One region of the Paenibacillus sp. LK1 genome, then DNA from elsewhere that is predicted to be linked to it. Evidence: a T-box and tRNA genes for the amino acid it is inferred to sense, from the RefSeq annotation. Region 1 holds a T-box; the other holds one or more tRNA genes.
What was found. The T-box of region 1 lies ahead of CS562_RS21095 (valine--tRNA ligase). A T-box ahead of a tRNA ligase gene usually reads a tRNA of that ligase, here a tRNA-Val.
Positions count from the first base shown of each region.

Region 1 (6,761 bases):
TCCGTTCTCATCACTGTCCAGTCTATGATAGGAGAAACGATCTCCCGCCAGATACACGGTTGAACGCAGCCGCTCTGCCGTCTCCTGGATCACCTTCACAGCCTCTGGCTGCGTGGCACAGGTAACAACGGGTACCCCCGCCTTAATAATACCTGCCTTCTCTCCAGCAATCGCCTCAATCGTATCTCCCAGTACATCCGTATGGTCCATACCGATATTAGTAATGACCGATACCACGGGTGTAACAATATTCGTTACGTCCATCCTTCCCCCGAGCCCTGTCTCCCATACCACAATGTCCGGGTAGCACTCTTCCGCATAATACAGAAGGGCGATTGCTGTAGAAACCTCAAACATCGTAGGTGATCCAAGGGGAGTTGAAGCCATCTCTTGAACCAATGGATAAAGCCGGTTTGAAAGTTTGAGCAACGTTTCTTCCGGGATATCCTCACCGTTGTACTGAAAACGGTTTGTGAATTTGGTGATATAAGGGGATGTAAACGTTCCAACATCATATCCCGCCTGAAGAAGCACTGACGTCAAAAAAGCGCAAGTCGAACCTTTGCCGTTCGTTCCCGCGACATGAATAAATTTGAGACGCTGGTGAGGATTGCCCAGCAATGACATCAATCCCTCGATTCGTTCCAATCCAGGTCGGATGCCAAAAGGAATAAGGCCATTGATCCAGTTCACAGCCTCGTCATAGGTAAGTAAAGGAGATGCTATTTCTGTCCCGTTAAGTTCCGTCATATGATTCACCTTTAGTTTGAGTTTGGTTGAAAAAAGCGGCCGGATGGCGCAGAAGCACTCCATCCGACCCGAATATATTAACCTTTCAGTTCCTTGATTCGTGCAATCACCTTATCCCGTTTATCGGAATAGTCCGCTTGCTTGGCGCGCTCTTCTTCAATAACTTTGGCAGGAGCCTTGGCAACAAAGCCTTCGTTCGCCAACTTTTTCTCCACACGGAGTACTTCGCCCTCAAGGTTCTGCAACTCTTTCTCCAGACGAGCCACTTCCTGATCAATATCAATAAGACCCGCCAGCGGCAAGTACAGCTCAGCCCCAGTAATGATAGCAGTCATTGCTTTATCCGGTGAGCTCAGATCCAGGCCGCTGTCGAACTCGGACGTATTACAGAAACGTTTGATGTAATGGCTGTTGCGTTCAATGATGCTGGATGTCTCTGCGTTGTTCGCTTTCACCATTAATTCAATTTTCTTGCTCATTGGTACGTTTACTTCTGCACGGATGTTTCGCACTGCACGAATGGTATCCATAAGCAGGTTCATCTCGGCAACCGCTTCTGGGTTCTCCAACGCAGGGTCATACACCGGCCAGGAAGCCAACGTAATCGTCTCGCCTTCATGCGGTAGATGCTGCCAGATCTCTTCCGAAATGTACGGCATGAAAGGATGAATCAGGCGCATAGTCTGATCCAGCACATAAGCAAGCACCGATTGTGTTTTCTTCTTGGCAACCGGATCTTCCCCATAGAAGGACAACTTCGCAAATTCAATATACCAGTCACACAGGTCATCCCAAATAAAGTTATACAGCAAACGGCCTGTTTCTCCAAATTCATATGCTTCGATTAGACGCGTAATATCACGAGAAGTTTCGTTCAGGCGGTGCAAAATCCAGTAATCCGCTGTTCCGAGGTCTCCACTAATATCACGATCTTCATAGGTGAACCCTTCCAGATTCATCAAAGCGAAGCGCGATGCATTCCAGATTTTATTGGCAAAGTTACGAGCCTGTTCAACCCGCTCCCAGCGGAAACGGAGATCCTGACCCGGAGTGCTGCTTGTAGAGATCATGTAACGCATTGCATCCGCACCATATTTCTCAATCACATCCAGCGGATCAACACCATTGCCTAGCGATTTGGACATCTTCCGTCCGTCTGCATCACGAACAAGACCGTGCATCAGCACATCCTTGAACGGAACCTCTTCCGTGAACTCCAGAGCGGTAAAGATCATACGCGCCACCCAGAAATAAATAATGTCATACCCTGTTACGAGTACACTTGTCGGGTAGTAACGTTTCAGATCTTCCGTATCTTCCGGCCAGCCTAATGTAGAGAATGGCCATAATGCGGAGCTGAACCATGTATCCAGAACGTCTTCATCCTGTCTCAGCTTGCGTCCAGCGTATTCTGGCAATGTTGTCGGATCTTCAGCAGATACAATAACTTCTCCAGTCTCCTCGTCGTACCAGGCAGGAATACGATGACCCCACCACAATTGACGAGAGATACACCAGTCACGAACATTCTCGATCCAGTTCAGATACGTTTTCTCAAAACGATCCGGAACAAAATGAACCCCTTCACCGCTTTGTTGCTTCTCAATCGCTTTTTCCGCGAGTGGCTTCATCTCAACAAACCACTGTGTCGACAAATACGGCTCAACGACAGCTCCTGTACGTTCGCTGTGTCCAACCTGATGCGTATGATCCTCGATGTTGATCAATACGCCCTGTTCTTGCAGGTCGGCAACAATCTGCTTACGGCAGTCGCTGCGATCCAGTCCCTGATATTTGCCTGCTTCGGCATTCATCGTACCCGTCTCATCCATCACCGTAATCTGTGGCAGATCATGACGAAGGCCCACTTCGAAGTCATTCGGATCATGAGCAGGCGTAATTTTCACGGCGCCGCTTCCGAAATCTTTATCAACATACTCATCTGCAATAACCGGAATTTCGCGTCCGATAATAGGCAGAACAAGCACCTTGCCAATCATATCTGCGTAACGCTCATCCTTCGGATGAACAGCAACTGCCGTATCTCCCAGCATCGTTTCCGGGCGAGTTGTCGCTACTGTAACATACCCACTTCCGTCTTTGAGCGGATAACGCAGATGGTACAAGTGACCCTGAACTTCTTTATATTCAACCTCAATGTCGGACAGTGCAGTCCGGTTCACCGGGTCCCAGTTAATAATTCGTTTGCCTCGATAAATGAGGCCTTTTTCATACAGTTGAACAAACACTTTACGTACAGCCTGGGATAGACCTTCGTCCAGTGTAAAACGTTCACGCGAGTAATCGAGCGACAAGCCCATTTTGCCCCATTGCTGACGAATAGTTGTTGCGTATTGATCCTTCCAGTCCCATACCTTCTCCAAGAACTTTTCGCGTCCCAGATCATAACGAGTCTGACCTTCTTCACGCAATTTCTGCTCTACTTTAGTTTGTGTAGCAATACCTGCATGGTCAGAACCCGGCAGCCACAGTGCATCATAGCCCTGCATCCGCTTGGTACGAATCAGAATATCCTGCAGTGTAAAATCGAGCGCATGCCCGATATGGAGCATTCCGGTTACGTTCGGGGGTGGAATTACAATCGTATAAGGTTCAGCATCTTTACGCTGACCCGCCTTAAAATATCCATTTTCCATCCAAGTGGAATACCATTTTTGTTCCGCAGCTTTCGGATCATATGTGGTTGGCATTTCTGTTGCAGCTGAATTTTTTTGTTCAGACATGTGTCATTCCTCCGTTACTTATTCATCATCGCCAAAAAACAAAAAAACCTTTCATCCATCAAAGGACGAAAGGTTAGCTTTCGCGGTACCACCTTTGTTTCACGCAGATAAAAAGATAGACTACCCCTTCTATACTTACGTGACACTTCAAGCAGATAACGGCTGCGACCGGCCCATCCTACCTTAGGAATGAATGATACTAAAGTTACTCATCCCTTGTATTCAAACAGGCAACTCCCGGGCGACTTCGATCAGTTGGTTCCTACGGAATTTCCCAGCGCTACAATTCCGCTCTCTGAAAGGTCATACTGTCTACTACTCCCGATCCACGTTGTTCTTCAAAAAACCTAAACACATCATACCCTGCCCGTGCCCGATAGTCAACCTGACAACAGCGGAAAAAGCGCGCTGCAATGCAGGTTGAGGGCAGACAAAGCAAAAACCCGCCATCCTCAAGGGATCACGGGTCGAAATGGTCATTAAACCTGCCTACAGGTTAAGGGATATATAGAATCTGTCCTTCCTCCACAACCTGTTCGGAAAGACGATTATACAACTGGAGCTCTCGGGTACTTAACTGATATCGGTCTGCAATGGTATCGAGCGTCTCTTCACGCTGTACAATGCATAACTTTACTTTACGGAACGGGGTCTGGTCGACAATGGTGCCGAGAAACAGGTTCTTCCACTCGACATCTTCAGGCTGATATGCTTCTTCCTGCAGGACTCCAGCAAGTGCCTCTTGCTCTCGTTCTGCCTCCGCCTCCCGTGTTACTCTGCCAGAGGATAACAAGGAGGAGATGCCTACGCCCTCTTCCTGTTTGGGTGCAGATTCTCTCTTGCTGCCAAAAGCAACCTTAAGCTCCGGCTTGTCTTCCGTCTCAGCCACAGGTTCAGGGATAAACGATTCTTTTTCAGCGGGCTCATTCGTCTCTACCGCTTCAAGAGGAGGTCTGTCTTCCTCCGAAATTTCCGATTCAGACGCTGCAAAGACATCCTGCCAGTTCTCTGACTGCGAACTTGCCGGAACATCTGCAACTGCGTGCTCCTCCTGCTTTGGTTCAGATCGAGCAGATTCAAAATGCCATACGTCCGGTGCTGCCAGTTCATCCGAATGCTGCAGTTCCAGTTTGGAATCGGCCTGCTCCGAATTCCTTAAGTTCGTATGTAAGGTCTCGACGGAAGGCTCGGACCAAACAGACTGCTCTTCAGCCAGAGGAAGCAAAGGCTCAGATTCAGGGTAAGAAGCCAACCTGTCGGCTGTCTCCGCCAAAAAAGACGAAACTGGAGAAGGCGTATCGGACAACACATTCGCTTGCGCTTCATCCACCTTGTCCCTCAAGGACGAGGACTCTTCGTTTTCAGCTACTATTTTGCTTTGCTCCGCGTTCCCATCCCCTTGCTGCCAGGACTGAAACTGTTCGGAAGAAGCTTGAAATAGATGTTCCTGCTGCAGCTCCTCTTCGCTCCGTTGAAGCAGATACTCCTGAGCAAAAGCATTGGGATAGCTGCCTGTCTGCTCTGTTTCAGCGGAACGGTCGCCCTGCTGAGGGTCGGGCGAATGTACAACGGTAAACTCATCTGCTGACCAGACCTGCGGTTCCTCCACGGGAAAGCCCTCAATACCGCGAAGTGACAATACCCCTGTAATGTTTAGACTTCGGTTGGATAACAAATCGACATCAAAATTTTCGATCTCAATGGAAATATCCTCAAGCGATCTTACCCGGTTCAGGGGTACCGTGATCTCCACCGGAATAAAATGTTTGAGTTCCTCCGAGATCTCGTTCTCTCCCCGATACGCACCTGTTAGCAAAAGATGGCCTCGCAATGTTGCATGATCATCCTGACCTATCACCTGAATGCGGGGATATAACTCAATTTCCTCCAGTTCCTCAATTGCAGGGACTCCCTCTGACAAATGAACGCGCTCATAAATATCGAACCGCAAACCATAAGGTTGATTCAACAAAGGTGGCGTCCTCCTTTCGGCATATGTTCACCATGATCCTTCTCATGGGACTGATCCATGGTCCAAATCCTTCGTTACCCCATCTATATGCCTTGAATGAGATGAGCATGCCACCTTTTATGCAAACCTTCCCAGTTTATTGGTCCTTGCCTTTACGTTGTGCCAGTTGTTCGAAATCCTGTGGCCAAGGGTCTGCCACTTCAATTCGTGCCCCTGTCAGTGGATGACTAAAAATCAGTGTCTCACCGTGGAGCGCCTGCCGACCAATAGAATCCCTTCTGCCTCCGTATAACTCATCTCCAACGAGGGGATGTCCCACATAACTTAAATGCACCCGAATCTGGTGTGTGCGCCCTGTATCCAGTGTCAGCCTGATAAGGGTCGCCCTATCCCATACCTCTACGATCTCTACGTGAGTTACAGCGTCCTGCCCACCTTCAGAGACACGTCTGCGCTGCTTGTGATGCCTGTCCTTCCCAATCGGAGCATCAATCCTATTCAGCTCCGTGGATATCTTACCGCCTGCAATGGCGACATAATGCCGTCCAATGTCTTTACGCCGCATGGCTTCATCCAGTTTGGTGAGAGCAAAAGCATTTTTGGCATATAAAACAGGCCCAGTTGTGTCCTCATCCAGACGGTGAACATGGCGTACATTCGCCTGAACCCCATTCATTTCGTAATAGGAGGCCACCGCGTGATCCAGCGTAATAGCTTGATCCGTTCGGCTTCCATCGGGATGAAGCTTCATTCCGGCCGGTTTGTGCACAACCAGACAGAAGTCATCTTCATACAGAACATCGATATCCGCCCAACGCGGTTCAACATCGATCGGCTGAGACGCAAAAAGGGCCAGCCGAAGCCGGTCCCCTGCGAGTTGTATGCCCTGGTTGGTCTTTAGCTGACGCAACATTTTTTCTGGTAACTGAAGCTCAGACAAGAGCCATTGTTCTGCAGCCGTTTGCCTGTCTGAACTGCCTGTCACCGCTTTGCCTGGCATCAGCTCAAGCCATTCCCCACGGCGTTTCCAACTTTTAATGGTCATAGTGATTGAAGAGCCTTACGGTTCGCCTCAATCGTATCGTCAATATCCTGCTCCGTATGCACGCCAGAGACAAACATACCTTCGTATTGGGAAGGAGCAACACTTACACCCTGATCAATCATGGCCGCAAAGTAACGACGGAATTGATCCAGATTGCTTTCTTTGGCAATATCATAATTCGTAACTGGAACTGCACTGAAAAATGGACATACCATCGAACCAACACGGTTAATTGTTATGGCTACGCCGG
Region 1 is NZ_PEII01000009.1:304,284-311,044, reverse strand. Features, by position in the region: gene CS562_RS21100 (bifunctional folylpolyglutamate synthase/dihydrofolate synthase) at 1-750, opposite strand, end outside; gene CS562_RS21095 (valine--tRNA ligase) at 828-3,494, opposite strand; T-box leader at 3,553-3,832, opposite strand; gene CS562_RS21090 (LysM peptidoglycan-binding domain-containing protein) at 3,991-5,466, opposite strand; gene CS562_RS21085 (RluA family pseudouridine synthase) at 5,603-6,511, opposite strand; gene hemL (glutamate-1-semialdehyde 2,1-aminomutase) at 6,508-6,761, opposite strand, start outside.

Region 2 (6,761 bases), on a different contig from region 1:
GACGGTAAACAATTTGCTGTATTTGTGAATGTTGATTTTAACCCGTCTACCCAGCAGCTGAAAAAAGTACAATTCACGGAATCGGATCGACGTTAAACTGAAGATGATCTGCATAGCAAGGCAGGATAGGAACCAGACTTCCCTATGAAAGGGAGTGAGTCTGGTTTTTTTATTTCAAAAAAATCCTTTTTTTAGTTATTGAATAAAGAACTTATGTTCGCATATAATAAAACAAACACATGTTCTTATTGGAGGGATGATTATGCTAGGGAAATATATTGGTCAGATGGTGGAACTCGTCTACATGGATCGTGCAGGGCATATTACACAGCGGCAGATTCGAATCAACAGTGTTCGGGAAGGGAAGATTAGAGCATCCGCAGGAAAAGAGGGGTCACCCCGAACATTTCTGGAACAAGGTATTCTGGCATGGCGTCCCGTACTCCATAAGGAAGGGAAGGAAGAAATATGCTAAATGATTTTGAACGCAAAATTTTGCGGATAATTGTGAATTATGCAGGCCAGCGGCGCAGAGTGCCACGAATGGATGAGCTGGAGAATAAGACGGGAAGAAGCAAGGCGTTCATTCATGAGTCACTGCTGGAGCTTGAGCGCAGGCAGCATATTGTATGGGAGAACAAGTCTACGCTCGAAGGTATACTCATTTTGCAAGCATGGGAGCAGGCACCACAACCCATTCGCAAAAGCCAGCCTGCTGGCGATGCCGTGAAATATTTTACCGAATATTAAAACGTAAAAAACGCCAACCCGGAATGCCGGATTGGCGCCTTGTTAGGCATCGTAACATCTATTAGAAGATAGGAAGTTGATCAAGGTTATTGGTTGGGTCGCCGTCTGCGTCGCCGCGAATGTACATTTCGCCGTCTTTGCCTTTAAAGACGTTCACACCTGCAATTGCTCCTGCTTTTACTTCTGCCAGTGCCTGTTGGTAATCCAGCACACGTCCAGATGAAGTTTGGAACGCAGTCAGATCGCCGTCACCATTTTTTTGAACTGCTGTGAAGCTTTCGCGTGTCGTTTGATCCATGATGTCACACTCTCCTTATCTGACCAAATAGGAATCTGGTTACCTCTTTAGCCTGTCCGGATCAAAAAAAAGTATGCATAACATAACTTCATATCGCACGCAGAGGATATCTACAAGCTCTTTTGCATACGAACATGCAGAATGTCTGCATCATAAAAAGGCTCTTCCGAAATCACTTCATATCCGAGCTTTTCATAGAACTTCTGCGCCTGGCATTGCGCGTCCAAAACAGAGTAGGCTAATCCCAATTCACGTGCCCGTTCTTCCATGGCTAACAGCAACACACGTCCATAACCGAACGCACGATGAGATTTGAGTACAGCGATGCGCTGCATCTTGGCGGTATCCTTGGTGTAATAGATCAGGCGCCCCGTGGCTACAGCCTGTCCATCTTTACTCAACAATACGTGATGCACATCAGGACTGATAATATCATATTGATCAATCTCAATGTCAGCAGGCACCTGCTGCTCGATTACAAAAACATTATTACGAATATCCAGTGCTTTCTGGAGTTGTTCTTCAGTTGTTACATAACTAATCTCAGCTGCCAATTCCATACCTTCTTTCTGCTCTACGCTATCAGACTGAATTATACAAAAAAATGCTTTTCCTGTATAGTTAAGTCTGGAACATACTGGGAGAGGAGGTGCGAACCATGGGTATGGCGGGAGTGATGGCAATCACACTTTTGATGTCGGCCGGAATGATTGCTTTGTTATATTATGTGACCAAGAAGGCATATTCCAAAAAGTGGGACGAAGATGAGTGAAATGCGACATCATGTTCCTCAGGGTAAGACTTCAACATTGCCTTGTGGGGAGTAAACGTCATGCACAACAGACTTAGAATACACATCCAGCCAAACGGGCAGGTCATCATTAACCTCATTGGGTACTTTCAACTGTTGGAATTGTACAGTGTGTTCATCCCGTTCCAAACTACAACCGACAGAAACGTATATTAATGCAACAAGCGCAATCAGACAGGCTAAGTTTTTGGCTATGATAAATAAACGCAGTTTACGTTCTTTCATGTTCCTCATATGGAAGTCACCTCGTCATCAAAATGGTAATCTTTCCTTTATTGTGCACCAATTCGAATAAAATATTACCAATATAACGATTGACAATGAACACGGTTACTTGGTATGATACTGTTACTTGATTGGAAAACAATTAGATATCATGATCTGTTAGCTCAGCTGGGAGAGCACTATCTTGACAGGGTAGGGGTCAGTGGTTCGAGCCCACTACAGATCATAACAAAAAGTCCTTGCGCAGCAAGGGCTTTTTTCTTTTGTCTAGTTTTTTTGAGATGACATGATGAAGCCTTGGGGGACAATTGGGGGACGAAAATTAGAAGAAATAAGCTATATCCTTCGCTGCGCTATGTTCACTAACTCTTCTGCAAATCAGCAAGATTCTGTTTACCCCAATCGCAGAGAATCTCCAGCACAGGCATCAGCGTTAATCCTTCACGAGACAAAGAGTATTCTACTTTTGGCGGTAATTGTGGATACTCTGTACGGATAATTAATTGGTCGGCCTCTAATTCTTTCAGCTGAGAGCTTAGCATTTTATGCGTAATGCCTTCCAAGGCTCTTTTCAATTCTCCATATCGCAATGTTTCTTTTTTCCATAACCAAAACAAGATATGCATTTTCCATTTTCCGCCGATCAAGGACATGGCATGTGAAAATGGTTTAACGTTTACTTCCTCAGCAGTTTCCATATTCCACTCTCCTTTTAGATAGTATCTACCTTTTAAGTGCATACTATACTCTTTTTTACCCTACTATACAATAACTCATGAAACAGAGACAAGGGCGAACAAGCCTAATAAAGGGAGAGAATATATATGGAAAATAGTAATCGTAATTTCTTGCAGCCTTATACATTTGCGAATGGTTTTACGCTAAAAAATAGAGTGGTCATGGCACCGATGACAACGATGTCCAGTTTCTTCGACGGTTCAATTACCAATGATGAAGTCGATTATTATGCCGAACGAGCTGGTGGCCCTGGTATGATCATTACGGGTGTTGCATACGTAACTGAAGGAGGAAAAGGCTTCGAAGGTGAGCTATCCATCGCAAGTGATTCTACAATCAAAGGACTGTCCAAAATTGCAAGGGCCATTCAGAAAGACGGAACGAAAGCCATTGTGCAAATCTTTCATGCAGGGCGCAAAACGAACTCCAAAACGCTAAGAGGTGTTCAACCCACCAGTGCGAGTGCAATCGCTGCCGCACATCCAATCGGCTCGGAGACGCCGCGTGAATTAACACCTGAGGAAATCGAAAGCATTATTAAGGACTTCGGCAGGGCAACCTTGCGGGCCATACAAGCTGGTTTTGACGGAGTAGAGCTTCACGGGGCCAATACGTATCTGTTGCAGCAATTTTTCTCCGTCAATTCCAATCAACGATCCGATCAGTGGGGTGGCAGCTTTGAAAATCGTATGCGATTTCCGCTGGCAGTCATTCAGGAGGTTGCATCGGTTATCGATGCCCATGCGGATAAACCTTTCATCCTCGGTTATCGGATTTCACCGGAAGAAATTCATATGCCGGGCATCCAGCTCAAGGACTCCTTGGCGTTTGCCCAGGCTCTGACAGACACGCGAGTTGATTACATTCATCTGTCGATGGGAAGTTACAAACGAACATCATTAAATCACCCCGATGACAAAGAGCCGATCTTAACTAAATTCGTCCGGGTTTTGGATCACAAAAAACCTCTGATCGGTATCGGATCGATTGAGCGGCCGGAAGACGCAGAAGAAGTTATCAACGCCGGGGCAACTTTGGCTGCACTCGGACGGGAATTGATTCGCGAGCCGAAATGGGTACAGAAGGTAAAAGCAGGGGACCTTGGCAGCATTCGTTACCAAATTTCTCCGTCTGATATGGATGAACTGCGTATCCCTTTGGCAATGCAGACTTATCTGGAAGGTTCGTTTCGGGAGGTCATGCACTTTACTACCGACAGTCAGAAAGGGACTGACTACCAGAATTCACTTGCACCGATGGAGGGTTTTGAAAAGAAAATGTAAAAGTTAAACTAAATTAGATAGATTCAACTTTCGGATCATTAATAGTTATTTATTAATTCCGGAGCAACCATTTCCTGCTTTTACATGAGGGAATGGTTGTTTTTTTTATTTAATAATAATGATTTACAAACACAATTAAATTGTGTACAATCTAATTGTTAGCAAAATAAAAAGAGATATCATCTTTACAAAATAAAATTTAAACATACAGAGGAGACAATACTCATGAAAACATTATACGAAACTACAGTTATCAATACAGGTGGACGTCAAGGGATTGTGCAATCGCCGGATAACGTATTTATGCTTGATGTCGCTGCCCCGCCTGAACTGGGAGGCAAAGTAACGACAGCTACGAATCCCGAGCAATTGTTTGCAGCAGGATACAGTGCTTGCTTTAATTCAGCGCTGGAGTTTCAGTTGAAGAAACACAAAGTCGAAATTGAGAGAAGCACAGTATCGGCTACAGTTATGCTAGTAACGGACCCTACGGATAATGGTGTGAAGCTGGAAGTTGAACTTGAAGTTAAAATTGAGGGTCTGGATGAAGAGACAGCACAGAAATTTGTCAAACTTGCTCATGACTACTGCCCATATTCCAAAGGCATCAAAGGGAACGTTAATGTTACCGTGGGACTAGCCTAATCTTTGCCAGGGCGAATAAAACGGTTTTGTTCTGGACTTCACTATTGAAGTCTGAAGCATCTTTCTAAAATAATGTTCAACATACTGAAGGCCTCCGAGAAATCGGAGGTTTTTTGATATGTTTTTAATTCTTTTTGCGATATACAAAAATAGATAAAGAAATCGATCACGATTGAAATATACCCATATGGGGTATATTATAAGAGTAGAAAACGAAAGTTCAAAGGAGTGCAACTCATGAAAAAGTATGCAATGATATTGCTGACTACGTTGATCACGGGCAGTCTGATGTTAAGTGGATGTGGCAAGAATGCTGAGCAGCATAATAGCAGTAGTAACAGTCATACAGCGAGCACAGGAGAGATGCACCACTCGGATTCGGGAGAATTACCGGAAGGGCTTCATGAAAAGAAAAATCCAACATATCCTGTGGGCAGCCAGGCCGTGATGAGTACGGACCATATGGCTGGAATGAAGGGTGCAGAAGCGACCATTGTGGGAGCCTATGAGACAATAGCGTATACAGTCTCGTATACACCAACCACAGGAGGAGATACTGTGAAAAACCATAAATGGGTCATCCAAGAGGAAATTCAGGACCATACGGATCAACCGTATGCAGCAGGAACAGAGGTTGTGCTGAACGCTGACCACATGCCAGGAATGAAAGGGGCTAAGGCAACGATTGACTCCGTTGAGCAAACGACGGTATATATGGTTGATTACACCCCGACCACAGGCGGAGATCCGGTGAAGAATCATAAATGGGTCACAGAAGAAGAATTGTCTATTCAATAATACTTTTCAAAGAATAATCAAATTCTCACTCAATTATGGGTTATACTGGAACAATAAGATTAAAGTTGCTGGAAAGGGGAATGTATATGATGGACTTCAGCAAGCCGCCCCATGCCTCCGAATCACATACACACAAACAGCGTCATGAAGAAAATGAACAACAGCTATTAGCCGGAGGGAAAAGCATTTGGTGGGAAATCAGCAATTGGCTAATTCTCGGTGGGATACTTGCGGTGATCTTCGTATTGTTTAAATTCGTGTTCTAGAAAAAGAGAAACATTAAAACTTTGGATAAGGGCCATATTAAATGGGCTCTTTTTTTTACGCTCGTACATATAAAATTATCAAGAATAACAAATGACAAAAATAATTATTTGTCATTTGTTATTCGGTATGTTAATCTAATTTCAACGGAGGTGACTAGGGGATGGTGCAACCATCTTAATCATATGGATAAAGACAAAACTTCTGAATTTTTAACCAAGGAACAAATTATCGCAGCAACGCAGGAAACTCTCCGGCGCTTCGGTGTTGCCAAAACATCTGTTACGGATGTCGCTAAATTGCTTGGCGTTAGTCACGGTACGATTTACAGGCACTATAAAAGCAAGAAAGAATTACTTGAAGGCGTGACCGCACAATGGCTCGAAGATGAGATTATCGCGCCTTTGACGGCAATAGCTAAGGATCAGAGTTACAACGGTGAGGGAACACGTCATTTGAAAGTATATATAGAAGTGTTAATCGCTCGTAAACGTCATTATGCCGAATCCGATGCAGAGTTGTTTGAAATGTACGCACGGGTAACCCAGGAATCCGCAGATATTATCGCTAAACATGTGCAACATCTTGTACGTCATCTGAGTGAGATTATCCAGCAGGAGAATCATTTCCAATTTAACAAACCAGATGTGGTTGCAACTGCGATCCTTCAAGCTACAGCTCGTTTTCATCATCCGGCACATGCCTATGAATGGCAAAGCCCTACAATTGATGCGGAATTTGCACAGGTGTGGTTGTTGATCGAAAAGGGATTATTACATTTGGAACAAGAGAGGGAGTAATTGTAAATGAAAAAGCTAACTGGTAAAGTGGCCGTTGTAACAGGCTCATCCCGGGGGATCGGACGTGCTATAGCTGAGCAACTCGCTGAAATGGGCGCGGATGTCGTCATTAACTACACGAGTAGCCCCGACAAAGCAGAGCAGGTTGC
Region 2 is NZ_PEII01000012.1:224,353-231,113, forward strand. Features, by position in the region: gene CS562_RS24905 (DUF3889 domain-containing protein) at 1-96, shown strand, start outside; gene CS562_RS24910 (hypothetical protein) at 263-475, shown strand; gene CS562_RS24915 (hypothetical protein) at 469-750, shown strand; gene CS562_RS24920 (DUF3892 domain-containing protein) at 812-1,048, opposite strand; gene CS562_RS24925 (GNAT family N-acetyltransferase) at 1,159-1,602, opposite strand; gene CS562_RS24930 (hypothetical protein) at 1,839-2,093, opposite strand; tRNA gene CS562_RS24935 (tRNA-Val) at 2,238-2,310, shown strand; gene CS562_RS24940 (winged helix-turn-helix transcriptional regulator) at 2,447-2,782, opposite strand; gene CS562_RS24945 (NADH-dependent flavin oxidoreductase) at 2,909-4,105, shown strand; gene CS562_RS24950 (organic hydroperoxide resistance protein) at 4,331-4,750, shown strand; gene CS562_RS24955 (YdhK family protein) at 4,988-5,548, shown strand; gene CS562_RS33085 (hypothetical protein) at 5,635-5,814, shown strand; gene CS562_RS24965 (TetR/AcrR family transcriptional regulator) at 5,998-6,612, shown strand; gene CS562_RS24970 (SDR family oxidoreductase) at 6,619-6,761, shown strand, end outside.
Region 2: it has a tRNA-Val gene. The T-box ahead of CS562_RS21095 (valine--tRNA ligase) is inferred to sense a tRNA for this amino acid. The anticodon was not compared.